Regions from separate parts of the Variovorax sp. PBS-H4 genome, predicted to be linked through region 2. Evidence: riboswitches for the same ligand, from Rfam matches in the RefSeq annotation. Region 2 holds a riboswitch; the other holds the start of a gene.
What was found. Region 2 has a riboswitch for glycine ahead of E5CHR_RS24405 (D-amino acid dehydrogenase). Riboswitches for the same ligand answer to the same signal wherever they lie in the genome.

Region 1: it holds a riboswitch for glycine, as region 2 does, so the genes downstream of both, gcvT (glycine cleavage system aminomethyltransferase GcvT) here and E5CHR_RS24405 (D-amino acid dehydrogenase) in region 2, are expected to answer to the same signal.

What each region holds. Positions count from the first base shown of each region.
Region 1 is NZ_LR594675.1:2,956,972-2,971,336, reverse strand. Features, by position in the region: gene E5CHR_RS13940 (SDR family oxidoreductase) at 1-282, opposite strand, end outside; gene E5CHR_RS13935 (electron transfer flavoprotein-ubiquinone oxidoreductase) at 403-2,097, shown strand; gene E5CHR_RS13930 (ATP-binding protein) at 2,114-4,921, shown strand; gene denD (D-erythronate dehydrogenase) at 4,945-5,961, shown strand; gene E5CHR_RS13920 (TRAP transporter substrate-binding protein) at 6,014-6,991, shown strand; gene E5CHR_RS13915 (TRAP transporter small permease) at 7,078-7,572, shown strand; gene E5CHR_RS13910 (TRAP transporter large permease) at 7,598-8,875, shown strand; gene E5CHR_RS13905 (hypothetical protein) at 9,181-10,068, shown strand; glycine riboswitch at 10,085-10,184, shown strand; glycine riboswitch at 10,197-10,310, shown strand; gene gcvT (glycine cleavage system aminomethyltransferase GcvT) at 10,352-11,524, shown strand; gene gcvH (glycine cleavage system protein GcvH) at 11,582-11,953, shown strand; gene gcvP (aminomethyl-transferring glycine dehydrogenase) at 12,001-14,365, shown strand, end outside.
Region 2 is NZ_LR594675.1:5,110,655-5,125,019, forward strand. Features, by position in the region: gene E5CHR_RS24390 (substrate-binding protein) at 1-286, opposite strand, end outside; gene E5CHR_RS24395 (cysteine hydrolase family protein) at 366-1,022, opposite strand; gene E5CHR_RS24400 (MFS transporter) at 1,175-2,368, opposite strand; glycine riboswitch at 2,514-2,617, shown strand; glycine riboswitch at 2,622-2,727, shown strand; gene E5CHR_RS24405 (D-amino acid dehydrogenase) at 2,812-4,137, shown strand; gene E5CHR_RS24410 (NAD(P)(+) transhydrogenase (Re/Si-specific) subunit beta) at 4,192-5,679, opposite strand; gene E5CHR_RS24415 (NAD(P) transhydrogenase subunit alpha) at 5,682-6,014, opposite strand; gene E5CHR_RS24420 (Re/Si-specific NAD(P)(+) transhydrogenase subunit alpha) at 6,040-7,155, opposite strand; gene E5CHR_RS24425 (isochorismatase family protein) at 7,260-8,249, opposite strand; gene E5CHR_RS24430 (tautomerase family protein) at 8,250-8,444, opposite strand; gene E5CHR_RS24435 (resolvase) at 8,446-9,114, opposite strand; gene E5CHR_RS24440 (dihydroorotase) at 9,126-10,475, opposite strand; gene E5CHR_RS24445 (dipicolinate synthase subunit DpsA) at 10,472-11,365, opposite strand; gene E5CHR_RS24450 (NAD/NADP octopine/nopaline dehydrogenase family protein) at 11,362-12,453, opposite strand; gene E5CHR_RS24455 (ABC transporter ATP-binding protein) at 12,464-13,252, opposite strand; gene E5CHR_RS24460 (ABC transporter permease) at 13,249-14,073, opposite strand; gene E5CHR_RS24465 (ABC transporter substrate-binding protein) at 14,088-14,365, opposite strand, start outside.

The sequences.
Region 1 (14,365 bases), 2.2 Mb from region 2:
CGAGTTGTTGACCAGGATGTCGATGGGCCCGACCTCGGTCTCGGCCCGGGCCACCGCGGCCTTGATGCTGCCCATGTCGGTCGCGTCGAGTTCCACCACGTGGGCATCGCCGCCCTCGCCTTCGATGCGTGCCCGCAGTTCCTTGAGGCGGTCCGTGTGGCGGCTGGCCAGCACCACCGCGGCGCCAGCGCGGGCCAGCGCCTTGGCGAACTGCGCGCCGAGCCCGCTCGACGCGCCGGTAACGAAGGCCACTCGGCCTGAAAGATCAATGCTGTAAGCCATGAGGAGGTCCTGTTGGGAGTCGCCTGGGCGACGTGCGGACGCACGCTGGGGCGCCGCATAAAATGGCCCGGCCTTCGCGGCGCCTCGCCCCTTCAAAAACCATTATCGACCAGACCCCTCATGACGCACGACGAAATCCTCGCCCAGTTCGGCCCCCGTGAAGCCATGGAATACGACGTGGTGGTGGTGGGCGCCGGCCCGGGCGGGCTGGCGACTGCCATCCACCTCAAGCAGCTGGCGGCCTCGCACGGCAAGGACATTTCGGTGGTGGTGCTCGAGAAGGGTTCGGAGCCCGGCGCCCACATCCTGTCGGGTGCGATCATGGACCCGCGCGCACTCTACGAGCTGCTGCCCGACTGGGAGGAGCAAGGCGCTCCGCTCAACCAGCCGGTCACGCAGGACACCTTCCTGATGCTCAGCGAGACCGGTGCCTACCGCACGCCGAACTTCCTCTTGCCCAAGAACTTCCATAACGAGGGCAACTACATCGTCAGCCTGGGCAACGTGGTGCGCTGGCTTGCGCAGCAGGCCGAGGCGCTGGGCGTCGAGATCTTCCCGGGCTTCCCCGCGGCCGAGGTGCTCTACACCGACGACGGCAAGGTGCGCGGCGTGGCCACGGGCAACATGGGCATCGGCAAGGACGGCGAACCGACCGAGAACTTCCAGCTCGGCATGGAGCTGCACGCCAAGTACACGATCTTTGCCGAGGGCGCACGCGGGCACCTGGGGCGCCAGCTGATTGCCAAATACAAGCTCGACGCCGGGAAGGACCCGCAGAGCTACGGCATCGGCATCAAGGAGCTGTGGGAAATCGACCCGGCGCGCCACGAGCCGGGCCTGGCAGTGCACACCGCGGGCTGGCCGCTGCCGGCCGACACCTACGGCGGCTCCTTCCTGTACCACGCGGAGAACAACCAGGTGATCGTCGGCTTCGTGGTCGGCCTCGACTACCAGAACCCGCACCTGAGCCCCTTCGAGGAGTTCCAGCGCTTCAAGACGCACCCGAACATCCGCTGGTACTTCGAGGGCCAGGACAAGGGCCTGAAGGCGCCCAAGCGGCTGAGCTACGGAGCACGCGCCATCACGGCCGGCGGGCTGCTCTCGCTGCCGAAGACGGTGTTCCCGGGCGGCGCGCTGGTGGGCGACGACGCCGGCTACCTGAACGCCAGCCGCATCAAGGGCAGCCATGCCGCCATCAAGACCGGCATGCTCGCCGCCGAGGCCGCCTACGATGCCGTGATGGCTGGCCGCCAGCACGACGAACTCACGGCCTACCCCGCCTCGTTCGAGAAGAGCTGGCTGCACCGCGAGCTGAACAAGGCTCGCAATTTCAAGCAGTGGTTCAAGAAGGGCCTGACGGTCGGCACGTTGATGACCGGCATCGAGCAGTTCGTGCTGCGCGGGCACATCCCCTGGACGGTGCATCGCGAACAGGCCGACCACGAGCGCCTGAAGAAGGCCGCGCAATGCAAGAAGATCGTCTACCCGAAGCCGGACGGGCAGCTCACCTTCGACCGGCTCTCCTCGGTGTTCGTCAGCAACACCAACCATGAAGAGAACCAGCCCGCGCACCTCACGCTGAAGAACGCCGCGGTCCCCACCGAGATCAACCTGCCCGAGTATGCCGGCCCCGAGGCCCGCTACTGCCCGGCTGGCGTCTACGAGTTCGTCGAGGGCGAGGGCGGCAAGCCGCGCCTGCAGATCAATGCGCAGAACTGCGTGCACTGCAAGACCTGCGACATCAAGGACCCGACGCAGAACATCGTGTGGGTCACGCCGGAGGGCGGGGGCGGGCCGAACTACGTAGGGATGTAGGAGCGCCTGCAGACGCATGCGCACGATCAACCTGCGGCGGCGTCTGTTGCTGATCGCAACGGCCGCGATTGTCCCGCTGGCCGTGGTCTACGGCCTCGCACTCGACGCGTTGGTGAAGTCCCAGCGCGCCCAGACCCAGGCTTCTACGGTGGGCGTGGCAAGGGCCATCGCCACGGCCGTCGACAGCGAACTTCGCATGACCGCCGCCGCACTGCAGGCACTGGCGCTGACCGAGCCACTGGGCACGACCACGCCGGAAGGCCTGATCGAGGCATACCGGCTCGTCACTGCAGTGCGGGCATCTCACCCGGAATGGCGCGACCTCGTGTTGGCGGCGCCGGACGGCCGCATTCTCTTCAGCAGCGAGCGCGGGCCCGTCGCGCCCGATGCGAGCGTCGTCGATCCGGCAAGCCTGCAGGAAGTCGTGCGCGAACAGCTGCCGGTCGTTGGCCCGATGACCCGCGGGCCCCGCGGCCAGCTCGCATTTCCCGTGCGTGTCCCGGTCCTGCGCGAGGGGGAGCTTCGCCACGTCCTCACGGCCGTCGTCGACCCGGCGGCGGTGACCGCGGTGCTGCAACGCCAGCGCATCCCGGAAGGATGGACGGTGTCGGTGTTCGACTCGAGGCAAGCCCGGGTGGCGCGCAACGTGGACGATGACCGGCTGCGCGGAACGGCGCCCACCGACACGTTGCGCCAACTGCTTGCCACCATCGGGCCTCAACGCGACGGGGTCGGCTCCACCACCAACATCGAAGGCGTTCGGACCAGGACCGCCATTGCTCGGATGGATTCGGCACCCTGGATGGTGGTGCTCGGGGCGGCGGTCGCTGCGTCTGAAAGCGCGTCGCGCAGCCTGCTGGTGGCTTATGGCGGCGGCCTGCTGATCTCCCTGTGCTTTGGCGGCCTGGCTGCCTGGTGGATCTCGCGCGGCGTGACGCGACCGATGGACCTTCTCCGCGCACAGGCAGACGCTGTGGGGCGCGGTGAAACGCTCCCGGCGCAGGAGTCGGGTATCACCGAAGTGGACGCCGTCGCAGTGGCCTTGGCCACAGCTTCCGAGCAACGGCGACGCGGCGAAGCCGAACGACAGCACCTGCTGGAGGGTGAGCGCGTGGCGCGCGCCAACGCACAAGCGGCAGAGCAGCGGCTGGCGCGCCTCGGGGACGCCAGCACAGCGCTTTCTCAGTCGCTGGAAGAAGAATCGACGCTCGCGGCGATCGCGCGGGTGATCGTGCCAGCGGTCGCCGACCTCTGCCGCATCGATCTGCTCGACGAAAGCGGCGTGCTGCAGCGCAAGCTCACGCACCACTCCGACCCGGCGCGCAGCGCGTTCGTCGCGCAGTTCGTCAGCACGCGCACGGCCCCCCAGGTGCCGGGCTCTTTCCCATGGGCCATCTCGACCGGGAAGATATTCCTGCTCAACCTGGACGATGCCGAGGCCGTCGAGAAGCTGGATCCCCAGCTGAAGGAGTTCACCCAAAGCGTCGGCATCACGGCGGGCTGTGTCGTGCCGCTGGTGGCGCGCGGCCGCACGATCGGCGTCATGGCCGTCTTGCAGGCCGAGTCGCAGCGACGCTTCAGCGCTGAAGATGGGTCGTTGGTCGGGGAGCTGGCCCAGCGCGTGGCACTGGCATTGGACAACGTCCGGCTGCTTCAACAGGCGCGCAGCGCCCAGCACCAGGCCGAGCAGGCCAACCGGTCGAAAGACGAGTTTCTCGCGATGCTCGGACACGAGTTGCGCAATCCGCTAGCGCCCATGGGGCTGGCCTTGCAACTCATGGCGCGCCGCGACCCGCAGGCCTTCCCGCGCGAACGCCAGATCATCGAACGACAGGTTCGCCACCTGTCCCGCATGGTCGACGACCTGCTGGATGTCTCGCGCATCGTCGCCGGCAAGATCACGTTGAAGAGCGAGTTGGTGGACATGCGCGATGTCGTCGCGCGGGCCCTCGAACTCACGCTTCCGGCGCTGCAGGAACGCGAACGGATGCCGGAGGCCCAGATGCCCCCGACACCCGTCCCGGTGCAGGGCGACCCGGTGCGCCTGGCCCAGATCGTGGGCAACCTGCTGACGAACGCGGCCAAGTTCACCGATCCCAAGGGATCGATCCAGATCCTGCTGGCCATCGACACTGCGGCCGGTTCGCCGCAGGCGTTGCTGCGCGTCATCGACGATGGCATCGGCATCACACCCGACTTGTTGCCGCGCGTGTTCGAGCGGTTCGTGCAGGGCGAGCAAGCGCTGCATCGGGCCGCCGGCGGGTTGGGCCTCGGCCTGCCTATTGCCCAGAGCCTGGCACGCCTGCACGGGGGTGAGATCACGGTGGAGAGCCGAGGTGCGGGACAGGGCACCACGTTCGAGGTGCGTCTGCCTCTGCACGCGGGGCCCGACGAGAAGACTCAGTCCGCCGCGCCTGCCGCAAGTGCCGCGCCGGCGCTGTCACTGCTGATCGTCGACGACAACAAGGATGCGGCCGAAGCGCTCGCCAGCTGGCTCGAGCTCGAAGGGCAGGAAACGCATCTGGCATTCTCGGCTGAAGAGGCGCTGGACGTGCTGAGCCGCAAGCCCTGCGACGGCGCCGTGATCGACATCGGCCTTCCTGGCATGAGTGGCTATGAGCTGGCCACCCGCTTGCGTGCAGAGACTGCAACGCGATCGATGGCGCTTGTCGCGCTGACCGGCTACGGACGGGAGGCCGATCGCCAGCGGGCGCTGCAATCCGGCTTCGACGACCACTTCGCCAAGCCGGCCCAGGCAGAGATCCTGTTGGCGCGGCTTGCCCAGATCTACATGCAAGGTCGAGCGTCGACACAGCGGGGATAGACTGGGCGCCTGAAGGAGACACCATGCACATCGTCATCACCGGCGGCGCCGGTTTTCTTGGCGCCCGCCTGGCGCGCACGCTGCTCGCGCAAGGCAGCCTGGCACTTGCCGGGGCCGCAGCGCGGCCCATCGAACGCATGACCCTGGTCGACCGCGCCGCAGCGCCGGCCGATCTTGCAACCGACCCGCGCATCTCGACCGTCGTCGGCGACCTCAATGCGCAGCTTGCCGACGCCGGCGCCGCCTACTGGGCCAACGCCGACGCCGTCTTCCACCTGGCCGCGGCGGTGAGCGGCGAGTGCGAAGCCGACTTCGACCTCGGCATGCGGAGCAACTTCGGCGCCACCAACGCCCTGCTCGAACGCCTGCGCGCCGCCGGCACCGCGCCGGTGCTGGTGTTCTCGAGCTCGCTTGCGGTCTTCGGCAATTCGCCCGAGCAGCCTTTGCCCGAAGTCATCGACGACAACACCCTGCCCACGCCCCAGACCAGCTACGGCATCCAGAAGTTCATCGGCGAGCAGCTGGTGGCCGACTACACGCGCAAAGGCTTCGTCCGGGGCCGCAGCGTGCGGCTGATGACGGTGAGCGTGCGCCCTGGCCGGCCCAACGGCGCCGCTTCGAGCTTCTTCAGCGGCATGATCCGGGAGCCGCTCGCCGGCGTCCGTGCCGCCTGCCCCGTCCCTGACGAAACGCCGGTGGCGCTGGCTTCGCCGGCCCGCACCATCGAAGGCATCATCCGCGCTGCCGAGGCGAGCGATGCGCAATGGGGCCCGCGCACCGCACTCAACTTGCCCTCGCTGGGCCTCACCGTGGGCGACATGGCCGCGGCACTCGAACGCGTGGCCGGACCGGCCGCCACCGCCCTGCTCGACCGCACGCCCGATCCGGCGATCCAGCGCATCGTGAAGACCTGGCCGGGCCGCATCGAGGCGCGGCGCGCGCGCGGGCTGGGCCTTCTGCCCGATGCCAGCTTCGAGGATGTGATCCGTGACTACGTCCGTGAAAATCCCGACGCCGTGAAGCTGCCCACCGATGCATAGTCATACGTTTGCCAAACGTCACATCAAACGTCACATCGACAGGAGACTCCCCATGAAGTTGAAACGCCTGGCCGCCGGCCTCGTCCTCGTCCTCGGCCTCGGCATGGCCTGCGCGGCCTTCGCGCAGACCGCCATGAAGATCAGCATCTCGACGGCCCAGAATTCGCACCAGGGCGTAGCGATCGACACCTTCGCCAAGGAAGTGGCGGCGCGCACCAATGGCCGCTACAAGATCGAGACCTTCTACAACGGCTCGCTGGGCGGCGAACGCGAATCGATCGAGGCGGTGCAGCTCGGCACCCAGGAGCTGGCCTTCTCCTCCACGGGCCCCGTGCCCAACTTCGTGCCCGAGACCAAGATCCTCGACGTGCCCTTCCTGTTCCGCGACAAGGCCCACGCGCGCGCGGTGCTCGACGGCCCGATCGGCCAGGACCTGCTGACCAAGTTCGACGCCAAGGGCTTCAAGGCCCTGGCCTGGGCCGAGAACGGCTTCCGCCACATGACGAACAGCAAGCGCGACATCAAGGCGCCCGAAGACCTCAAGGGCCTGAAGATGCGCACCATGGAGAACCCGGTGCACATCGCGGCGTACAAGGGCCTCGGCATCATCACCACGCCGATGGCCTTCCCCGAAGTGTTCACGGCGCTGCAGCAGGGCACCGTCGATGGCCAGGAGAACCCGCTGTCGGTGATCATGTCGGCCAAGTTCGCGCAGGTGCAAAAGCACCTTTCGCTGACGGGGCACGTCTACTCGCCCTGCATCTTCCTGATGAACAAGGCGGCCTTCGACAAGCTCAGCGCGGCCGACAAGACCGCCTTCCTCGAAGCCGCCAAGGTGGCGGTGAAGGCGAACCGCGACCGCGTCGACCAGGACGACGCCAATGGCGTGAAGGAACTGCGCGCCCAGGGCATGACCGTGATCGAGAACGTGGACAAGGCGAAGTTCGTCAGCACGCTGGCGCCTGTCAACGCCGAATTCGAGAAGCAGTTCGGCAAGGCCAACATCGACAAGATCCGCAATTTCAAGTGAGCTTCCTGCCGCGATGACTCGCGGCGCGCGCCCGCGCAGCACCAGCTCGCGGGCGCTCTTTTTTTCAGACCTTCCATGCCTCGCTCATGAAATCTGCCTTCCTCCGATTCGACCGATGGACCAGTTCGCTGTCCATGGCCGTCGCCTGCCTCATGCTGGTGATCGCCTCGGCGCTCGGCGTGTTCCAGATCATCACGCGCTTCGTGCTCGAGCAGCCGGCCGAATGGTCGGAGATCCTGATCCGGGTGAGCCTGATCTGGATGGTCTTCATGGGCATCCCGACTGCCTTTCGCCAGGGCGCGATGGTCAGCGTCGACGTGCTGTACCGCTGGAGCCCGCCGAAGATGCGGCGCGTGCTCGACTGGATGGTGTGCCTCGCCGCGCTGACGCTGATCTGCGTCATCATCTGGTGGGGCTGGGACTACGCGAAGCGCGGCGGCGTGCAGTCCATGGCAGGGCTGGAGTCGATCTCGATGTTCTGGGCGTACGTGGCAATGCCCATCGGCGGCCTGTTCAGCGTGGTCGGCATCATCGGCAACCTGCTCGATCCGCAGCGGCAGGAACTGGAGACTGCGCAATGAGCACGGCAACAAGCGTGGGGGCTCCATGACCCCCGTCATGATCACCACGATGGTGGTGTGCTTCGCACTCACCATCTCCGTCGCCGTCTCGATCGGCCTGGCCTCCATCGTCGGTATCCAGGCCTCGAACGCGAACATGCTGATCTCCGTCAAGGAGATGTTCAACGCGATCAACAAGTTTCCGCTCGCGGCCATCCCCTTCTTCATCCTGGCCGGCAACCTGATGGAGACCGGTGGCATCTCGCGCCGCCTGGTGGAGTTCGCCAAGAGCCTGGTGGGTGGCGTGCAAGGCGGCCTCCCCATGACGTGCGTACTGACCTGCATGATCTTCGCCGCGGTGTCGGGCTCTTCGGTCGCCACCACCTTCGCCATCGGCGCCATCCTGATCCCGGCGCTGATCAAGCACGGCTACCCGACCAGCTACGCGGCGGCGCTGCAGGCCACGAGCGCGGAGCTGGGCGTGATCATCCCGCCCTCGATCCCGATGATCCTCTACGGTGTGAGCGCCGAGGTGTCGATCGGCGAGCTGTTCATCGCCGGGTTCGGCCCCGGCATCCTGATCAGCCTGGCGCTGATGGCCTTCGTCTATGTCTACTGCAAGTTCAAGGGCCTCGGCAAGAACGACGGCGACGGCCGGCTGAGTGTCGGCGTGGCCACCTGGCGAGCGGGCTGGGCACTGCTGATGCCGGTGATCATTCTTGGCGGCATCTACGGCGGCATCTTCACGCCCACCGAAGCCTCTGCCGTGGCCGTGCTCTACGCCCTCGTCGTCGGCATGCTGATCTACCGCGAGATCAAGCTGCCACAGCTCTACGCCGTACTGCGCAAGTCGGTGATCTCGTCGTCGGTGATCATGTTCATCATCGCCAACGCCGGCCTGTTCGCCTTCCTGATCACTCGCGCCGGCGTGCCCGAGGCGATCGGCCACTGGCTCGAGGCCGTGCTGAAGTCGCCGGCCATGTTCCTGCTCGGCGTCAACGCCGCGCTCTTCGTCATCGGCATGTTCATCGAAACCAGCGCCGCGATCATCGTGCTGGCGCCGATCCTCGCGCCGGTGGCGATGCACTTCGGCATCGACCCGGTGCACTTCGGGCTGGTGATGGTGGTCAACCTGGCGCTGGGCATGATCACGCCGCCTTTCGGGGTCAACCTGTTCGCAGCCTGCACGGTCGCTCGCATCTCGCTCGACCGCATGGTCGCGCACCTGGTTCCCTTCGTACTGGTAATCCTGGCCTGCCTGATGGTCATCACTTACGTGCCGGGCATTTCGCTGGGGCTGCGAGACCTGGTCTATTCGAGGTAGTCCAGGCACGGCGGCCCGAGCCCGTTCGGTCCGCGTTCAACCTGCGCGCCTTGCGAGGAGGCGTGCGGTCGTGAGAACAACGGGTTACAGGGCGGTCGGCCATACGGCGTCTTCGCTGACAAACGCGACCCCTCGTTCGTGAATAGGCTTGGGGTTTCCCCGCTCTTGCTGACAGCATCGTCGCTTTCTGCATCAAGGCACTAACATTTGCGCAGCTCGCAAGGCCGCGCAACGCATGGGGTTGAGCCCCGCCGCACCTGATTTCTTCTCTCCCTGCACGCATGACAAGCTACGGTTTCGTTCACTTGGAATTCGGCGACCAGCACCGCGACCGTTCGCTCCAGGTCCTGGAAAGGCTGCGAACCCGCCTCGCCCAGGACGGCGACCGCTTCTCGAGCGTGATCGTCGACAACGCCCGCCCCAGGCCGGCCGAAAGCGCGACCGGCATGGCTTCGGAGCAGGGCCTGGTGGTCCCGGGCGACAACAGCAACCGGGAGTTCTCCGGCTGGGACCGCGGCGTCGAGACATTGCTCTCCCGAGGCGAGCAGCCGGATGTCTGGCTCTTCTCGAACGACACGGTCGCCCTCAACCACGCCTGGAGCGAGCGCCGGCTGGAGCGCTTCGGCGGCGAGATCGGCAAGCTCGCGCTGCACCCGGGCCCCTGGCTGTTCGGCGAGATCAACGACTTCCCGCGCTCGACCATGACGCCCATGGGACCACTGCTCGAATGGGTGTCGACCTACTGCTTCGCCATGAACGACACCCTGCGCCACCGGCTGGGTACGCTCTCGCCGGGCAACGCGCTGCTCGATTCGCTGGTCAACGAGCGCTTCGAGCCGGAACGGGGCGTCTTCCGCGACCATGTGGGCGAGGCCTATGTCGATTTCGTGTCCGCCTGGCTCATCAGCGACGACGGCCAGGGCGTGCAGAAAAAGCGCCGCTTCAAGTGGGACCACGAATGGCACAAGGCCAGCCCGCTGGGCCCCGAGAACTTCGAGGACCTGCGCATGAAGGCGCGCTGCTGCCTGTCGGAGCACATGCTGAGCCTGCGCGCCCGGCAGCTCGGCGCCGACATCCGCTCGCCTTATGACGCCCGCAACGCACGCGAGCACATCCGGCGCTCCCTGCAGTTCCTCGCGGACAAGCTTTGGGAGAAATTCCTGCTGCGCCGGCTGCGGCTGGAGCGTTCGTAAGGCCCTTTCCCTTACACTCGCCCGGTCAGGAGAGAGCCCCGGAGGTGGGGCCGCCGAAGGCGCAGGGCCCATTGAACGAGGCCCGAACGCTCAGGCAAAAGGACTGACGAGGCGCCCGAGGTTGCGGGCGTTTCCTTGCTGGAGAGAGGCGGCGCTTTGTATTGAAGCGAGGGTCGCCCACCGAAGGAGCAAACCCCGATCGTGGGGCGAATCTCTCAGGTAAAGCGGACAGCAGGGGTGGCCCATGGCTTGACTGCCATGGATCCGGACTGCCCCTGACCTGATGGAGAGTGCCTTGGCCTCCGCTTCCGACGATCTGCAAAAGACCCCGCTGCACGACCTGCACATCGAGCTCGGCGCCCGCATGGTGCCCTTTGCGGGCTACTCGATGCCGGTGCAATACCCCGCCGGCCTGATGGCCGAGCACAGACACACGCGCACTTCGGCCGGCCTGTTCGACATTTCCCACATGGGCCAGCTGCGCCTGGTGGGGGCCGAAGCCGCTGCCGCCTTCGAGACCCTGATGCCGGTCGACGTGATCGGCCTTTCGCCCGGCAAGCAACGCTACGGCCTGTTGCTGAACGACGAGGGCGGCATCCTCGATGACCTGATGTTCTTCAACGAGGGGCACGATTCGATCTTCGTGATCGTCAACGGCGCGTGCAAGGCGGGCGACATCGCGCACATCCAGGCCAGCATCGGACAGCGCTGCCAGGTGCAGCCGATGCCCGATCACGCCCTGCTTGCCCTGCAGGGGCCCCAGGCCGCGGCCGTGCTGGCACGCCTGTCGCCCGGCATCGAGCGATTCGTCTTCATGACCGGCGGCGCGGTGCAGATCGGCGGCATCGCGGCCTTCGCGACCCGCAGCGGCTACACCGGCGAGGACGGCTTCGAGATCTCGGTTGCCGCAAACGATGCGGAGGCCCTGGCCCGGCTGCTGCTGGCGCAGCCCGAAGTACAGCCCGTCGGCCTGGGGGCACGCAACTCGCTGCGGCTGGAAGCCGGCCTGTGCCTCTACGGCAACGACATCGACACCACCACCAGCCCGGTCGAGGCCTCGCTCAACTGGGCGATCCAGAAGGTGCGGCGCAGCGGCGGCGCGCGAGAAGGCGGCTTTCCGGGGGCGGACCGCGTGCTGGCGCAGCTCACGGCAGACGCCGGCACCGCGGGCCATCTCGACCACGAGACGCTCACGCGCAAGCGCGTCGGACTGGTGGCGCTGGAGCGCGTACCGGTGCGCGACGGCACGCTGCTGCAATCCTTCGAGGGCGTCGATATCGGGCGGGTCACCAGCGGGCTGCTCGGCCCCACGGTGGATCGGCCGATCGCAATGGGCTATGTGGCGCTTGCGTACGCAGCGCCCGGCACCCGAATCCAGGCCATCGTGCGCGGCAAGCCGGTGGCGATGGAGGTCAGCACCCTGCCCTTCGTTCCCGCGCGCTACTACCGAGGCTGAAGGCCCGCTGTTCGACGTCACCCTTCAAGTTTCCATTTCTTCCCCAGGAGCCATTCCATGACCATCAAGTACACCAAGGACCACGAGTGGGTGAACGCCGAGGGCGACACCGCGACCGTGGGCATCACGCTGCATGCGCAGGACGCGCTGGGCGACGTGGTCTTCGTCGATCTGCCGCAGGTCGGCCAAGGCTATGCGCAGGGCGAGGTCGCCGGCGTGGTCGAGTCGGTCAAGGCAGCGGCCGACGTGTTCATGCCGGTCGCCGGCGAGGTCACCGAGGTCAACGAGGCGCTGCGTGCCGATCCCTCGCTGGCCAACAGCGCGCCCGAAGGCGAAGGCTGGTTCTTCAAGATGAAGATCACGGAGCCTGCCCAAATCGAGGCCCTGCTCGACAAGACCGCCTACGACAAGTTCGCCGACGAGGCCTGAAAGCGGACTGCCAAGGTTTCCTGATCCCGCCACCCTGCTCACACTCCATGCCGAAGTCCACCCCGCCTTCCCCGCCCACCCTCGCCGATCTCGAGAACGCAGGCGAATTCATCGCACGCCATATCGGGATCGAGGCCGCGGACGAGACGCGCATGCTCGCTGCCGTCGGCTCGAGGACGCGCGCCGAGCTGATCGACGGCATCGTGCCGCCCGCCATCCGCCGAAGCCACGCGATGCGCCTGCCTGCGCCGGTCACTGAAGCCGGCGCGCTGGCCGAGCTGCGCGCCATCGCGGCGAAGAACAAGGTGGCGAGGAGCTTTATCGGCCAGGGCTACTACGGCACCCACACGCCGGGCGTGATCCTGCGCAACGTGCTTGAAAACCCGGCCTGGTACACGGCGTACACGCCCTACCAGGCCGAGATCTCGCAGGGACGCATGGAGGCGCTGCTCAACTTCCAGACCATGGTCTGCGACCTGACCGGCATGGCCATCGCGAATGCCTCGATGCTCGACGAGGCCACCGCCGCAGCCGAGGCGATGACGCTGGCCCGCCGCAGCGTCAAGAACAAGAGCAATGTGTTCCTCGTCTCGGGGGACTGCCACCCTCAGACCATCGAAGTCATCAAGACGCGCGCCGCGCCGCTCGGCATCGAGGTCAAGGTCAGCACCGTTTCCGAGACCCTGCCGCATTTGATGGCGAGCGGCGACTTCTTCGGCGCGCTGGCGCAATACCCCTCCACCACCGGCCACGTGCACGACCTGCGCCCGCTCGCGGGCCACGCCCACGCGTGCGATGCCGCCTTCTGCGTGGCGGCCGACCTGCTGGCCCTCACCCTGCTGGCGCCGCCCGGCGAGTGGGATGCCGACATCGTCTGCGGCACCACGCAGCGCTTCGGCATGCCCTTGTGCAACGGCGGCCCGCATGCGGCCTACCTGGCGTGCCGGGACGAGTTCAAGCGCTCGCTGCCTGGCCGGCTGGTGGGCGTCAGCGTCGACACGCAGGGCCGGCCCGCCTACCGGCTGGCACTGCAGACGCGCGAACAACACATCCGCCGCGAGAAGGCCACCTCCAACATCTGCACCGCGCAGGTGCTGCCGGCGGTGGTGGCGAGCATGTATGCCGTCTACCACGGACCCGAAGGCCTGACGCGCATCGCCCAGCGCGTGGCCGCCCTCACAGCCATCCTGGCGCAAGGCCTCGAGCAGATGGGCCGCGAGCTCGCCAATGCCACGGCTTTCGACACGCTCACCGTGCTGACAGGCGACGACACGCCGAAGATCCTGGAGAAGGCCCAGGCCGCCTCGGTCAACCTGCGCCAGGGCCTGCAGCAGCACCTGGGCATCTCGCTCGACGAGACCAGCACGCGCGCTGACATCGAGACGCTGTGGGCCCTGTTCGTGCCGGCCGGCATGCCGATGCCTCGCTTCGACGAGCTCTCGGCCACGGTCGGCGCGCGCATCCCGCCGGACCTGCGCCGCGGGAGCGCCTTCCTCACGCACCCGGTGTTCAACACCCACAAGAGCGAGACCGCGATGCTGCGCTACATCCGCAGCCTGTCCGACAAGGACCTCGCACTGGACCGCAGCATGATTCCGCTGGGCAGCTGCACGATGAAGCTCAACGCGACCAGCGAGATGATCCCCATCACCTGGCCCGAGTTCGCCAATATCCACCCCTTTGCCCCGGCCGAGCAGTTGCGCGGCTACGCCGAGCTCGATGCGCAACTGCGCGCCTGGCTCTGCGAAGCCACAGGCTACGCCGGCATCAGCCTGCAGCCCAACGCCGGCTCGCAAGGCGAGTACGCGGGCCTGCTGGCCATCAAGTCCTACCACGAAGCCCAGGGACACGGCCATCGCAATGTCTGCCTCATTCCCTCCTCCGCCCACGGCACCAATCCCGCCAGCGCGCAGATGGCAGGCATGAAGGTGGTGGTGACCGCCTGCGACGCGCAGGGCAACGTCGACATGGACGACCTGGCGCGCGCCTGCGAGCTGCACCGCGACGACCTCGCCGCGGTGATGATCACCTACCCCAGCACCCATGGCGTCTTCGAGACCCGCGTCAAGGAGCTGTGCGAGATCGTGCATGCGCATGGCGGCCGCGTGTACGTGGACGGAGCGAACATGAACGCGCTGGTCGGCGTGGCCGCGCCGGGCGAGTTCGGCGGCGACGTCAGCCACCTCAACCTGCACAAGACCTTCTGCATTCCGCATGGCGGTGGGGGGCCCGGCGTGGGGCCAGTGTGCGTGGTCGAGGACCTGGTGCCCTACCTGCCCGGCCATGTGAGCAGCGGCATTCCCTCGAACGGCGTCGGCGCCGTGTCCGCCGCGCCGCTGGGCAATGCGGCGGTCCTGCCGATCAGCTGGATGTACTGCCGCATGATGGGCGCGGAAGGCCTGCAGGCCGCGA
Region 2 (14,365 bases):
CGGTCTTGGGATCGGTGCGCGTATCGGCCCGCACCAGTTCGACCTTGTGGCCCAGCAGGCCGCCGGCTTCGTTGATTTCATCGATCGCCATCTTGCCGCCCTGGAAGCCTTGTTCGCCCAGCGCTTCGAGGCCCCCTGAGAAGGGTTGCAGGATGCCGATCTTCACGGGGCCGCCGGCAGCGGCGTGGACGAGGCCGGGCAGGCCGAGCGTTCCGGTGGCCAGCGCCGCGGCACCGGCACGAACGAAGATGCGCCGGCGCGGCGAGATGACGAGTGGGGCATGCATGCGAGAAGCTCCAGAGGTTGAACGCTGAAGAGAAGAAACCCGGGCCATGCAGGCGCCGTTCGGATGGACCGCCGGCGCGTCAGGCGAATTCGAATCGATTGCCGACCAGGCCGCCGCCGGAATAGGCGCGTGCCACCTCGGTCGAATCGGTGACCCAGCCGAAACTGGTGGCGATGTCGAAGAGCGAAGACGTCTGCTCGCGCGCCGACGGTGCGGCCACGCAGTCTTCGGGCACGAACACGCGGTAGCCGAGGAAGAAGGCGTCGTGTACCGTCGACCGCACGCAGATGTTGGTGACCACGCCCATCACGACGACGCTGTCGACTTCGAGGTCCTTCAATGTCATGTCGAGGTCGGTGCCGAAGAAACCCGAATAGCGGCGCTTGATGACGTAGTGGTCGTCGGGACGCGCCTTCAGGGCATCCACCACGCGCGCGCCCCAGGTGCCTTCGATGCAATGGCGGGACCGCTTGAGGAACTCGCGGTCGCGATGCACCCCCGGGCGGTGCGCATCGGTGATGAACACGATCGGGCCTCCGGCCTCGCGCGCCGCGTCGATGACTGCGAGCTGTGGTCCGATCAGCTTTTCGTAGCCGGGCAGCACCATGGCGCCGCCTTCCACGCAGAAGTCGTTCTCCATGTCCACCACGAGCACCGCGGTGTTGCGGGCCGTTATGGCCGTCGGCTCTGAAATTCCCTTGGCCGAGAACGCGTCGACCGCTGTGTTCGGAATCATCGTCGGGCGCCTTCCAGTTGGGTGGCAGTCAATTCCAGTTCATGTAGCCTTCGCTACATTTTCATGAAGTGCATACTACATATCGCGCAAACGGGTGACAAGCCCTTTTTGCCCGCACATCGGAGCTGGCCACGGACCCTTGCGGATCGTCATCAGCCCTCTCCCCTGCTTTGACGCCGCGCCGAGAATTTCAGGCCCAGGCACAGCGGCAAAGCAATGGCGGGCAACAGCGCCATTAGCAGGAAGCCGCCGGCTCCGAGGCGTGCATAGAGCATTCCGGTCGACATGGTCAGAAGCGCTGTCACCAGTCCTGGTCCGAGTGCATACATGGCTTGGCCGGTCGCGGCAAGATGCCGAGGCACGGTGGTGCCCATGAGGCGCATACACGCGAGATGCAGAAGCGCAAACGTCAATCCATGCAGGGGCTGTACGAGTGCCAGCGCCCAGGGATCGGTCGAAGACGCCACCACGAGCCATCGCACGACAGCCGCCGTGCACGCGATCGCAGCTGCACCACTCGACCCGAGCGAATCGAGCCATCGAGGTCCGATGAACACGAAGACCAGGACCTCCGCGACAACGGCTTCGGACCACAGGACACTGATCGTGGCCTGGCTCACGCCTGCTGCGTTCCATCGGATGACAGCGAATGCGTCATGCATGGCATGGCTGCCGTAGACCAGGGCCGCGATGAGGAGCATGCGCCGGAACACGACGATCCCCAGCAGTTCCCCGATGGCCGCGAAGGATGATCGTTCAGGGGCGACGCGGGTGTTGTCACCCCGCGCTGGCAGCAGCATGGTGCTTGCTGCTGCGAGCAGAAGGAGTGTCCCATGCATCCATGCGATCGATGTGAGTGCCGTCCAGCCGATGACTTGGCCAGCGACCAGCGTTCCGAACACGAAGGCGGCCGATGCCGCACCTCGTACCCAGCCATATTCGAACCTCGTTGCGGATGAAGCGGCCGACTTCGAAGCATCCAGCGCCAAGGCGTCGGCAAGCGACGTGGTTGGTGTGAGCGCAGCTTCATGGCAGAGCCGGACGACCAGAAAGATCCAGAACCCGCCGACCCAGGGAAGCCCAAGTGCAAGGCAGGCAGCAAGGGCCGCAGCGGCGGCCAGCACGTGACTCAACCGCTCCAAGCGATCTGCCAGGCGCGCTGCAACCGGGCCGGCAATCAGCCGTACGATGGTCCCGAGTCCCAGCAGAAGCCCGATCTGCTCGGGTGACATCCCTCGCGTTTCGAAAAAGCGAGGCCAGAAGGGCGACGCCACCCCGAATGATGCGTACAGCAACACATAGAGAAGGATGAAGGATCGCAACGCGTGAGGCTGGGGCGTTCGCATGGCGCATGTTCGGGTTTCAGGTGCGCATCGTCACAGAACGCGGGGAGCGTCGGGGGCGGGATTACCCAAGCGCCGAGCGCCCCGCCGGATGCGGGTACCCGGCGCGCAGAAGCGCTTGGCGGTGCGGGCCGCGCCCTCTACAATCTGCCTCACTGCAGGAGAGCGGGCCGCTGCGAGGCGGCCCCACCGAAGGCGCAAACTCCCATAAACGCTCAGGTCCGCTCGCAACAACGAGCCTGTACTGCATCAACTGTCAAAGCCGTCTGGAGAGCCATCACACCACGTGATGCACCGAAGGAGCAAACCCGCTGCGGGCGCAGCGGGCGAATCTCTCAGGTACCGAGGACAGGGGGAGCGGCAACTTGGACGCATGGTCCGGTTGCTTTCTTTTCGAGCTTCCGTTTCCGTTGCGTTCGAGCGCTGCAACCTCAAAGGTGCATGAAATGCGCGTGATCGTTCTTGGTGCCGGCCTGCTCGGCGTGACTTCCGCTTACTACCTCCAGCAACTCGGCCACGAAGTGACCGTGGTCGACCGGCAGGCCACACCGGCTGCCGAAACCAGCTTTGCCAATGGCGGCCAGATCTCCGTCAGCCACGCCGAACCCTGGGCCAACCCGAGTGCGCCGCTCAAGGTGCTGCAATGGCTCGGCAAGGAAGATGCGCCGCTCCTGTTCCGCATCCGGGCAGACATGCGCCAGTGGCTCTGGGGCCTGCAGTTCCTGCGCGAATGCACGCCGGCGCGCACGCGCCACAACATCGAGCAGATCGTGCGGCTGGGCACCTACAGCCGCGAAACGCTGCAGCAGTTGCGCCGCGAAACCGGCCTTGCCTATCACCAGCGCACCCAGGGCATCCTGCACTTCTATACGACGCAGAAGGAATTCGATGGGGCGTTGAAGCCGGCTGAGCAGATGCGCGCGCTGGGCTGCGAGCGGCAGGTGATCTCGGCGGACAAGGCGGTGGAGATCGAGCCCGCACTGGCCCACATCCGCTCTCACCTGGCGGGGGCTACCTACACGGCCGAGGACGAATCAGGCGACGCCAACCGCTTTGCGCGCGAACTGGTCAGGCTTGCGTCCGCGGCCGGCGTGAACTTCCTCATGAGCCACACCGTGACCGCGCTGCGCGAATCCGGCGGCAGCATCGACCATGTGGAAGCGACGGACGACGAAGGCCGCTTCCAGCGCATCCGCGGCGATGCCTTCGTGCTGGCGATGGGCTCGCTGAGCCCGCTGTACGCCGCACCGCTCGGCATCAAGCTGCCGATCTACCCGGCCAAGGGCTATTCGGTGACGCTGCCTGTCAAGGACGCATCGAAAGCGCACCAGGTCTCCCTGACCGACGACGAATACAAGCTGGTGTTCTCGCGCTACACCTCCGAGAGCGGCGACCGCCTGCGCATCGCCGGCACGGCTGAGCTCAATGGCTACGACCGCGACCTGAACCGCGTGCGCTGCGAAGCCATCGTGCGGCGCGTCGAAGAACTGTTCCCGGGCGCCGGCGATACCCGCCAGGCCCAGTTCTGGACTGGCCTGCGGCCGGCAACGCCGAGCAACGTGCCGCTGATCGGAAAAACAAAGCTGCCGAACCTGTTCCTCAACACCGGCCATGGCACGCTGGGATGGACGCACGCCTGCGGCTCGGGCAAATCGATCGCGCGCATCGTGAGCGGGCTCGCGCCCGAGGTGGACTTCGCGTTCACCGGGCTGCACGACGGGACGAAAGGCATCCGGCAGCCTGCCTCATCCACCCCTTGGCTGCAGCGCTGACGACCTGCCTGCTGCACGCACGCGGTTCAACACGTGCGTGCAGCTTGACTGCTCTTACTCGATCGCCTTGCCCATGTCCTCGACCACCTTCTTGGCGTCGCCGAAGACCATCATGGTCTTGTCCATGTAGAACAGCTCGTTGTCCAGCCCGGCATAGCCCGCGGCCATGCTGCGCTTGTTCACGATCACCGTCTTGGCCTTGTAGGCCTCCAGGATCGGCATGCCGTAGATCGGCGTGCCCTTGGTGAGCGCGGCCGGGTTCACCACGTCGTTGGCCCCCAGGATGATCGCCACGTCGGCCTGCGCGAACTCGCCGTTGATGTCCTCCATCTCGAACACCTGGTCGTAGGGCACCTCGGCCTCCGCCAGCAGCACGTTCATGTGCCCCGGCATGCGCCCGGCCACCGGGTGGATCGCGTACTTCACCGTCACGCCCTTCTCGGTGAGCTTCTGCGCCAGCTCGTTGACCGCGTGCTGCGCGCGCGCCACCGCCAGCCCATAGCCGGGCACGATGATCACGGTCTCGGCGTTGGAGAGCATGTAGGCCGCGTCGTCGGCGCTGCCGCTCTTGACCGGGCGCTGCTCCTGGGCCGCGCCCGTGGCCGTTGCCGCCTCGCCGCCGAAGCCGCCCAGGATCACGTTGAAGAACGAGCGGTTCATCGCCTTGCACATGATGTAGCTCAGGATCGCCCCCGAGCTGCCCACCAGCGAGCCCGCCACGATCAGCATGGCGTTGTTCAGGCTGAAGCCGATGCCCGCGGCCGCCCAGCCCGAGTAGCTGTTGAGCATCGACACCACCACCGGCATGTCCGCCCCGCCGATCGGGATGATGATCAGCACCCCCATCACGAAGGCCAGCAGCAGCATCAGGAAGAAGGCAGTCCAGCTCTCGGTGGCCATGTACACCAGCCCCAGGCCGATGGTCGCGAGCCCCAGCACCAGGTTGAGCATGTGCTGGCCCTTGAACTGCACCGGCGCACCCTGGAACAGGCGGAACTTGTACTTGCCCGAGAGCTTGCCGAAGGCGATGACCGAGCCGCTGAAGGTGATGGCGCCGATGGCCGCGCCCAGGAACAGCTCCAGCCGGTTGCCCGCCGGAATCGCCCAGCGCGCCAGGCCGTCGACCACGTAGGCACCCTCGGGCGTGTTGCCCCCGATGAGCGCAGCCACCGGAGGCGGCGTGATGCCGAAGGCCCACGGCTCGACCACGGCCGCCACCGCGATGAAGACAGCCGCCAGACCGATCATGCTGTGGAAGAAGGCGACCAGCTCGGGCATCTGGGTCATCTCGACAGTCTTGGCGCGGTAGGCGCCGTAGCCGCCGCCCACCACCAGGCCCAGCAGCACCCAGGCCATGCCCTGGCCCCTGCCGCCGGCGAGCTGCACGATCAGCGCCGCGGTGGTCAGGATGGCGATGGCCATGCCGGCCATGCCGAACATGTTGCCGCGGATCGAGGTGGTCGGATGGCTCAGGCCCTTGAGGGACTGGATGAAGCAGACGCTGGCGACCAGGTACAGCAGCGTGACGACGTTCATCGACATGGTCAGTGGCCCCCCGCCTTGGCCGCTGCAGCAGCCGGGGCCTTCTTGTCCTTCTTCCTGAACATCTCCAGCATGCGCCGGGTGACGAGGAAGCCGCCGAAGACGTTGACCGCTGCCAGGGCCACGGCCAGCACGCCCATGCCCTTGCCCAGCCAGGTGGTGGTGAGCGCGGCCGCGAGCATGGCGCCCACGATGACGATGGCGGAGATGGCGTTGGTCACGGCCATCAGGGGCGTGTGCAGCGCGGGGGTGACGGTCCAGACCACGTGGTAGCCCACGTAGATGGCCAGCACGAAGATGATCAGGTTGATGACGGTATGGGATACCGGGTCCATGGCTTTCTCCTCGTTCGGCTTGTTCTTACTTGCGGGTGAGCTGGCCGTCGCGGCTCATCAGGCAGGCAGCGACGATGTCATCTTCGAGATCGATCTTGAAGCCGCCCTCCTTGGGGAGCACGAGCTTGAGGAAGTCGAGCACGTTGCGCGCGTAGAGCGAGGAGGCGTCGGCGGCCACGAGGGCGGGCAGGTTGGTCTCGCCCACGAGGGTGACGCCGTGCTTGACGACGGTGCGCCCGGGCTCGGTCAGGGGGCAGTTGCCGCCTTGGGGGGCGGCGAGGTCGACGACGACGGAGCCGGGCTTCATGGCCTTGACCATGTCCTCGGTGACGAGCACGGGGGCGGGCCGGCCGGGGATGAGCGCGGTGGTAATGACGACGTCGGCCTGGGCCACGCGCTTGGCGACTTCGGCTTTCTGGCGATCGAGCCAGCTCTGGGGCATGGGGCGGGCATAGCCGCCGACGCCTTCGGCGGCTTCCTTTTCTTCCTGGGTCTCGTAGGGCACGTCGATGAACTTGGCGCCCAGGGACTCGACCTGCTCCTTGACGGAGGGGCGCACGTCCGAGGCCTCGATGACGGCACCCAGGCGCTTGGCAGTGGCGATGGCCTGCAGGCCAGCGACGCCGACGCCCAGGATGACGACGCGCGCGGCCTTGACGGTGCCCGCAGCGGTCATGAGCATGGGAAAGAAGCGCTGGTAGCGGTCGGCGGCGATCATGACGGCCTTGTAGCCGGCGATGTTGGCCTGGGAAGAGAGCACGTCCATGCTCTGGGCGCGGGTGGTGCGGGGGGCGGCTTCCAGCGCAAAGCCGGTGAGGCCGGCCTCCGCGAGCCTTTGCAGGCCCTGGGCATCGAAGGGGTTGAGCATGCCCACCACCACGGTGCCAGGCTTCATGAGCGCAGCCTCGGCGTGCGTGGGTGCACGCACCTTCAGCACGAGCTCGCAGGCAAAGGCGCCAGCGGCATCGGTGATCTCGGCACCGGCACCCTGGTAGGCGGCATCGGTGAGCGACGCAGCAACGCCGGCGCCGGACTGCACACGCACCGTGTGCCCCTGCGCGACAAGCTTCTTGGCCGTCTCCGAAGTCACGGCCACTCGGGTTTCGCCGGGCACAGTCTCGGCCGGCACGCCTATCAGCATGGGGAAGTCTCTCTCGTTGGATCACACGCGGCGATGCATCGCCCGCAGGGCATTGCATCGCTGGCAGAAGGAGCCCACGCCCACGCGGCGGCGGGCAATGAAGCTCAGGCCGTCACGCCGACCTGGTACAGCTCGACGCGCGTGCCGTCGGGATCGGTCACGTAGATGGTCAGGCCGTAGGGCCCGTCATGCAGGTCCTGCTGGAACTCGACATCCGACTTCTTGAGCTTGTCGCGCAAGGCTCGCACGTCGTTGACCTCGAATGCGATGTGGTCGATCTGACGATGCGACGGCGCGCGCCCGGCCACGACGGCCATGCCTTGGTGAAAGGCAGTGAAGGGACGACCGTCCGCAAGCGGCTTCGCCGGCCGAATCGAAAAACCCAGCTGGTCGACATAGAAGCCGACCGAGCGCGGCACGTCCTGCACCATCAGCAGCATGTGGCCGAAGCCGAGCGTGCGCGGGGCCGCCTTCTCTTCGACCCACGCCCGCATCTCCTTCGAATCGGAAATTTCGCAGAAGTATTGCTTCCAGACCTTCTTGGCCGTCTGCTCCCACTCGCCGTTGACGCCCGAGATGCAATCGTCGAGCGCGACCACGTCGTAGTCCCGCAGATAGGCCTCGCGGATGCTGGTCTCCACGCACGCATTGGTGGTAGTGCCCGCCACGAACAGGGTGCGAGTGCCCAGCATCTTCAGCATCATCTCCAGCCGCGTCTCGTAGAACGCGCCGAAGCGGTGCTTGCGGATCACATAAGCCGGATTGACTGCAGCGAGCGCCTTGAGCTCCTCGACGATCTCCTCGTCCCAGCTTCCCGCAAGCGCGGAAACCTGCTTTCGCCGCGAGGTGTGGCCGGCGAGCTTCTTGCGGGCCCGGCTCGCATCGACGGCGAAGTGTTCCTGCACGGTCCAGATCACCGGAATGCCGGCGGCCTGGCAGCGGGGGATCAGTTCGGCCAGCGTCGGCACGATCGCCGAGAGGCGCTTGGTGTCGACGCCCGAGATGCCGAGCGTGCCCTTGTCGTGGATGAATGCGTTCTGCAGGTCGATGACCAGCAGGGCCGAGGTGCGGGGATCGAGGTTGTCGAGGGTCATTTATTTTTCCTTCATGTCGATGCCGAGCACGCCATTGCGCCCCCAGCTGTCCTTGGGCGTGTCGTGGATCACGACGTGCAGGTGATCGGGCTTGCAGTCTGCATGGTCGACCATGGCCTGCGTGATGGCCTTGACCAGGTTGCGCTTCTGCTCGACCGTACGGCCTTGCCACATCTCGACGATCACGAATGGCATGTCATTTCTCCTTGGGTTGGTTGCTGGCCCATCGGGGCACCGGCGGCGAAAAGCCTGTGACGAAATCGCTGCTGGCCCGGTCTTCTCCGCGCACGAGCCAGAGCGGACGGGTCGTGTAATTGATGAGCGGCTGCTCCTCCATCGCGACCCAGTTCGCGAGCGCCCGGCCGTCGCGCACGAAGTGGCTCGTCCCCGGCATGTAGCGAAGGACATAGAGCGGCGACGCCAAGTCCAACGCAGGCAGATCTTCCGCAACCCGTGCGAGGTCCACGCAGGCCAGCGGCCGCGCCGCGGCCACCAGCACCACCGCACCCGCCAGCGGCATCGCCGGCCAGTAGCGCCCCTCGCGGCCTTCCTCCACGAAGCGCTGGTAGGCCGCGGCCTCCAGGTACAGCTCGGTGTCCCACAGGACGATGTCGGGGCCGACCAGCGCTTCCACGCCGTCCACGACCGCGGGGTCCTCGCAGAGGTCCAGCAGCAGCCAGGGATCGACCAGCGGATCTCCGTGGCGCCAGGGGTTGTGGAGGCCCGACAGCCGCTCCCGCCGCGGGCGCCGCGCACGCTGCGCGAGCTCGAGTGCAGCATCGTTCAGCGCGTCGAGACGCTCGCCGAGACTGCGCGCGACAGGCGCGGCACTGCCCCTGATCGGCGTGTCCAGTCCGGTTTCCATGTGGCGCGCCGTCAGGCCGGAACGGTGAGGCAGCGCCCGCGGCCGAAGTGGCTCTCGTCGACCACGCCGTTCTCGTAGAGCACCGCACCGCGGGACACGGTGAGCACCGGCCAGCCCTTGAGCTTCCAGCCTTCGTAGATGCAGGTGCCTTTGCCGGTGTGCTCGACGGTGCGCTCCTCGTCGAGGTCGACCAGCACCAGGTCGGCATCGAAGCCGACCTCGATGTTGCCCTTGCGCGGCCAGAGGCCGAAGCGGCGTGCCGGATTGGCGGAGTTGATCTGCACCAGCCGCGACAGCGGCAAGCCGCGCTGGTGCACACCGAAATGCAGCATCAACGAGAGTTCCCAGGGGAAGGACACCACGCCCGGCAGTTCGGTCCAGAGGTCTTCGAGCTTCTTCGGCAGGAAGGGCACATGGTCGGTGCCCAGGCTGTAGACCGAGCCGTTCAGCACGCCGCGCCAAAGGCCCTCCTGCTCTTCCTTGTCGCGCAACGGCGGCGAGATCTTCGCGCGCATGTCCAGGTCACTGTCGTAGGCGGTGCGCGTCAGGTAATGGGGGCAGGTCTCGACCGTGACATGCACCCCGCGCGCCTGCGCCTCGGCGGCGAGCACGGGGCCCATGCCGACGGAGGTATGGACCAGATGCAGCGAACAGCCGGTGCGCTCGGCCAGGAAGATCATGCGGCGGATGGTCTCCACCTCGCAGAAGGCGGGGCGGGATTCGGTATAGGCGCCCAGGTCCTGCCGGCCCGTCGCCTTGATCTCGTTCTTCAGCCACGAAGCAATCTGCGTGTTCTCGCAGTGCACGTTGATCAGCGCGCCGGGAATCTTCGACAGGATGCGCATCGCCGCGTACACCCAGCCGTCGGTCGCGGGAACGATGCCAATCGGGTTGTCCGGCTCGTAGCCGAAGTAGCACTTGAACGAGCGCACGCCGGTCTTGGCGACGATCTCGGGGATTTCGGCGATGTGCTCCTCGCGCTGGATGCCGAAGTGGAACCCGAAATCGATCATCGAGTTCTCCTCCCCGACCGCCTTGCGCTCCTCGTAGAACGGCAGGTAGGAAGGCTTCAGGTTGCGGATGTACAGCAGCGCCGTGGTCACGCCGCCCGATGCTGCGGCCGCCATCTCCGTGCGCATGTCTTCGGCGTAGGGGTATTTGACCCCGAGGTGGCAGTGCGGGTCGATGACGCCCGGCATCAGCACCCGGCCACCAGCGTCGATCTCGCGATGACCCTTGGGCAGGGCGCTGTCGGCGCCCGTCATGATGATCTTTCCGTCCTTCACGGCCACGCCGCCGTGGAACTCCCCGTCATGGCGCACCACTCGCGCGTTGCGAATCACCAGATCGGCTTGGCTCATTGCTTTCTTTCCTTCAGGATGTTGTCGATGCGGCGGTGCACGCCGCTCCATTGGCTGCGGCCCACCGTAATGGGTGCGCGTGCACCGAGGCCGCGCGCCCAGACGAACCTGAGCCCGAGTTCCTGCGCGGCATCGCGGTCGATGCCCCCGGGGGGCGCGGCCAGGTCGACCAGCAAGGCATGCGGGGGAAGCCTCCGGAGATGCTCGCGCCCGAGCACGCGCGCCGGCACGCTGGTGATGACGATGTCGGTGCCGGGCAGGACGTCCGCCAGGGCGGACAGCTCGTGCGACTCGGCACCCGCCGCATGCGCAGCGGCGCGCTGCACGGCATTGCGTGCCGCGACGTGGACGCGTGCGCCGAGCGCCAGCAGCGTGCGCGTGACCAGGGTCCCGATGGTGCCCTGCCCCACCAGGCACACCTTGGCCTTGTGGATGGTGATGTCGGTGTTCTCGATCAGCACCTTGAGCATGCCCTCGACGATCGCCGGGCCGCGCAGCAGCATCAGGTCCTCGTCCCACTCGTACTCGTGCAGCGTGATGCCGAGGGCCTCGCAGTGCGCCTTGAGCTTGGGGTCGGCCCAGCCGAGGACGATGTGGCCCGGACGGCGCATGGCGCCGAGCATGGCGGCGTCGGGAATGATGCGCTCGGCGCACTGGGGCGCGAACAGCGCGCCGTCGGGTGCGATACCGGGGATCGGGAACAGCGCGATGTCGGCGCCTTCCAGCGCCTCGCGCGCGTTGGCGGTGTGGCGCACCCCTTCGATGCCCTGTTCGGGCCACGGGAAGCCATAGGCCCGCACCTCGGCTCCCGCGGCCACTGCGCAACGCGCGATCTCCTGTTCGCGTCGATCGCCGCCGACGATCGCGATAACGGCCTGGTCCCAGTTCATGGCTGCTGCCTCACATGTTGTAGAAGTTCATTTCTGGACATTCCCGCGATGCCCATTGCACCGGCGGTGCGACCGCCCTGGGCATAGTCGATGCCGACCAGCGCCTGCGCCAGCGTAAAGAGCGATCGCGCCACCGGCGTCGCCACGCCGGCGATGGCCGCCAGCTCCAGGAAGGGCAGCAGGCCATGCCCGAAATCCTCGCGGTAGTAGCGATGCTGGAGCGAGTCGGGGCCCTTGATGCGCCTGTTCGCTTCGCCGCCGGCGATCGCGGCCATGAAGTCCTGCGTGTCCTCGACGGAGGACTCCACGGTGCCGATGAGCTTCATCTCCTCGATGAGGTTCGGCAGCCGATGACCGAAGGCAGCGGCAACCGCCAGGCGTTCGTCGTCGAGTGCGCGCATGGTGCGCGAGACGCCGGGAGTCATGGCCTGGACGTAGAAGGTGAAATCGCCCTGCGTCGCCTCGACCCACGCCGCCGCGAGCACTGCGCCTGGCGGGTGCAGCACCAGGTTGGCATTGGCAAGGGCGGAGGCGAGCACGTCGCCGACCGGCGAAGCGCCGGGAAAGAGCATGCAGGCGGCGGCCAGCGCCGCATCGCCGCCGGGCAGCGCCGCCGCGCGGACCTGGCGCGCACGCCCGGTGACGGTCACGCCGTCCGCCTGGTATTTGCGCGCCACATAGGTCAGCGTGGAAAACTCGGCGATCGGCGGCAGGTCGGCACGCACCTCGCGCCACGCGTGGGCGAACTCCAGCGCGCCTCCGGTATGGCCCGGGTTCAGGACGACCGGCCGGTTCGCAGGCCAACCCGCGGTTGCCAGGGCGCGCGCGACCGGCGCGTGAGAAAAGGTCGGCAGCGTGACGACCGCGACGTCGGCGCCGTCAAGGGCCGACTTCAGGTCGGCAGTGATGAGGCGCGGGCGGGCAATGCCCGTGCCCAGCACACCTTCGTACCGCACCCCTTCCAGCGCCTGGAAAGGCGCGAGCGTTGCGGCGGAGCGGTTCCAAAGAACCACCTCGTGGCCGGCCAGCGTGAGTTCGGCCACGGCGGCGGCGCCACCGGCGCCGCCGCCCAGAATCGAAACTTTCATGGTGTGTGCCTCAGTGAGCGACCAGGACGCCCTTGGCTTCGAACATCTCCCGCACTTGCCGCACGTGGTGCTGGAAGGCGGGGTTTTCGTGGATGCCGCTCCAGCGGCGCGGGCGCGGGATGTCGATGGCCAGATCGAGGTCCACGCGGCCGGGCCGCGGGGACATGACGATGACCCGGTCGGCGAGAAACACCGCCTCGTCGATGCCGTGCGTGATGAACAACACCGTGTTGCCCAGCCGCAGCCACATCGACTGCAGGTCCATGATCATCTGCTCGCGCGTCAGCGCATCGAGCGCGCCGAATGGCTCGTCCATCAGCAGCAGGCCCGGCTCCTGGATCAGGGCGCGGCAGATGGCCACGCGCTGGCGCATGCCGCCCGAGAGCTCGAACGGGAACTTGTTGTCGAAGCCCGCCAGGCCCACCTGCGCCAGCAGCTCGCGCGCACGGCTCGTGGCGGTGGCCCGGTCCTTGCCCTTGATTTCGATGGGCAGCAGCACGTTGTCGATGATGCTTCGCCATGGAAGCAGCAGGTCCGACTGGAAGACCACGCCCGCCTTGGGGTGCGGCTTGACGACCTCGTCGCCGTCGATGCGCAGGCGGCCGGAGGACACCGGGGTCAAGCCCGCCAGCAGCGACAGCAGCGTGCTCTTGCCGCATCCGCTGGGGCCCACGATGGCCACGAAGCTGCCGGGAGCGATGTCGAGGTCGACCCGATCGAGCGCCTTCACATCGTCGCCGGCGCGCACTTCATAGGTCTTGGAGACACCCTCGATCCGCACGTTGGCTGCATTGCTCATTTGGCACTTTCGCGTTGATAGGAAACCTTGGACTCGACCAGCGCCAGCACGAAATAGAGCAGCACGCCGAGCAGGGAGATGGTGACGACGGTGGCGAAATTCAGCGTCGTGTCGAACTGGGAGTTCGCCTGCAACTGGAGATAGCCCAGGCCCCGTTCCGCGGCGATGTACTCGCCGATGATGGCGCCGATGACCGCCAGAGAGATGGCCACCTTCAGGCCACCGAAGATGCTCGGCATGGCCGCCGGCAGCCTGACCTTGAAGAAGGTCTGCCATTCCGTCGAGCCCATCGAGCGGACCATGTTGACCAGGCCCTTGTCGAGCGACTGGAGACCCACCACCGTCGAGATGACGATGGGAAAGAATGAGATCAGGAACGCGAGGCTGATCTTGGGCCACCAGCCATAGCCGAGGTAGAGCACGAGCAGTGGAGCCAGCGCGATCTTGGGCACCGTCTGCAGCGCCACGAGCAGCGGATAGACGGCGCGCTCGAACGCCTTCGAATAGAAGATCGCCAGCGCCAGGGGAATCCCTATCAGCACCCCGGCGAGGAAGCCCGCGAGTACTTCGAGCAGCGTGATGTACGAATGGGCGGCCAGCAGATCGAAATCCGTCACGATCCGCTTGCCGATCGCAAGCGGCGTCGGCAGCACGAATTCGGACAGGCCCAGCAGCGGGACCGAGAACTGCCAGACGAGCAGGATGACCATGGCGAGCAGCACGGAGGCGTAACGCTCCGTGAAGCTGCCGCCGGCGCCTTTCTTCCTGGTCTTGGGCGCGGTGGGCATCGGTACGGCTTGGGTGTGATTGAGTTCAGTCATGCGTCGGGCTTTTCTTACTGAGCGGGCAACAGGTCGTTCGTAAAGAAGGTCTCGACGGGCTTGGGTGTCCCGATCGCCTCGTCCGTCTTGAGAAGGTCCAGCGCCTGCGAGATGGCCTTGGCATCGATCCATCCGACCGGCTTGCCGGAAGCGGCGGGAACTGCGTCCATCGTCGCGCGCACCTGCGCCTCCACGACCTCCGCTGGCGGGCTGCCCTCCCAGGTTTTCATCAAGGCTGCCGCTGCTGCCTTCGGGTCCTTGCGCGTCGCGGCGATGCCTTCGTTGACCGCCG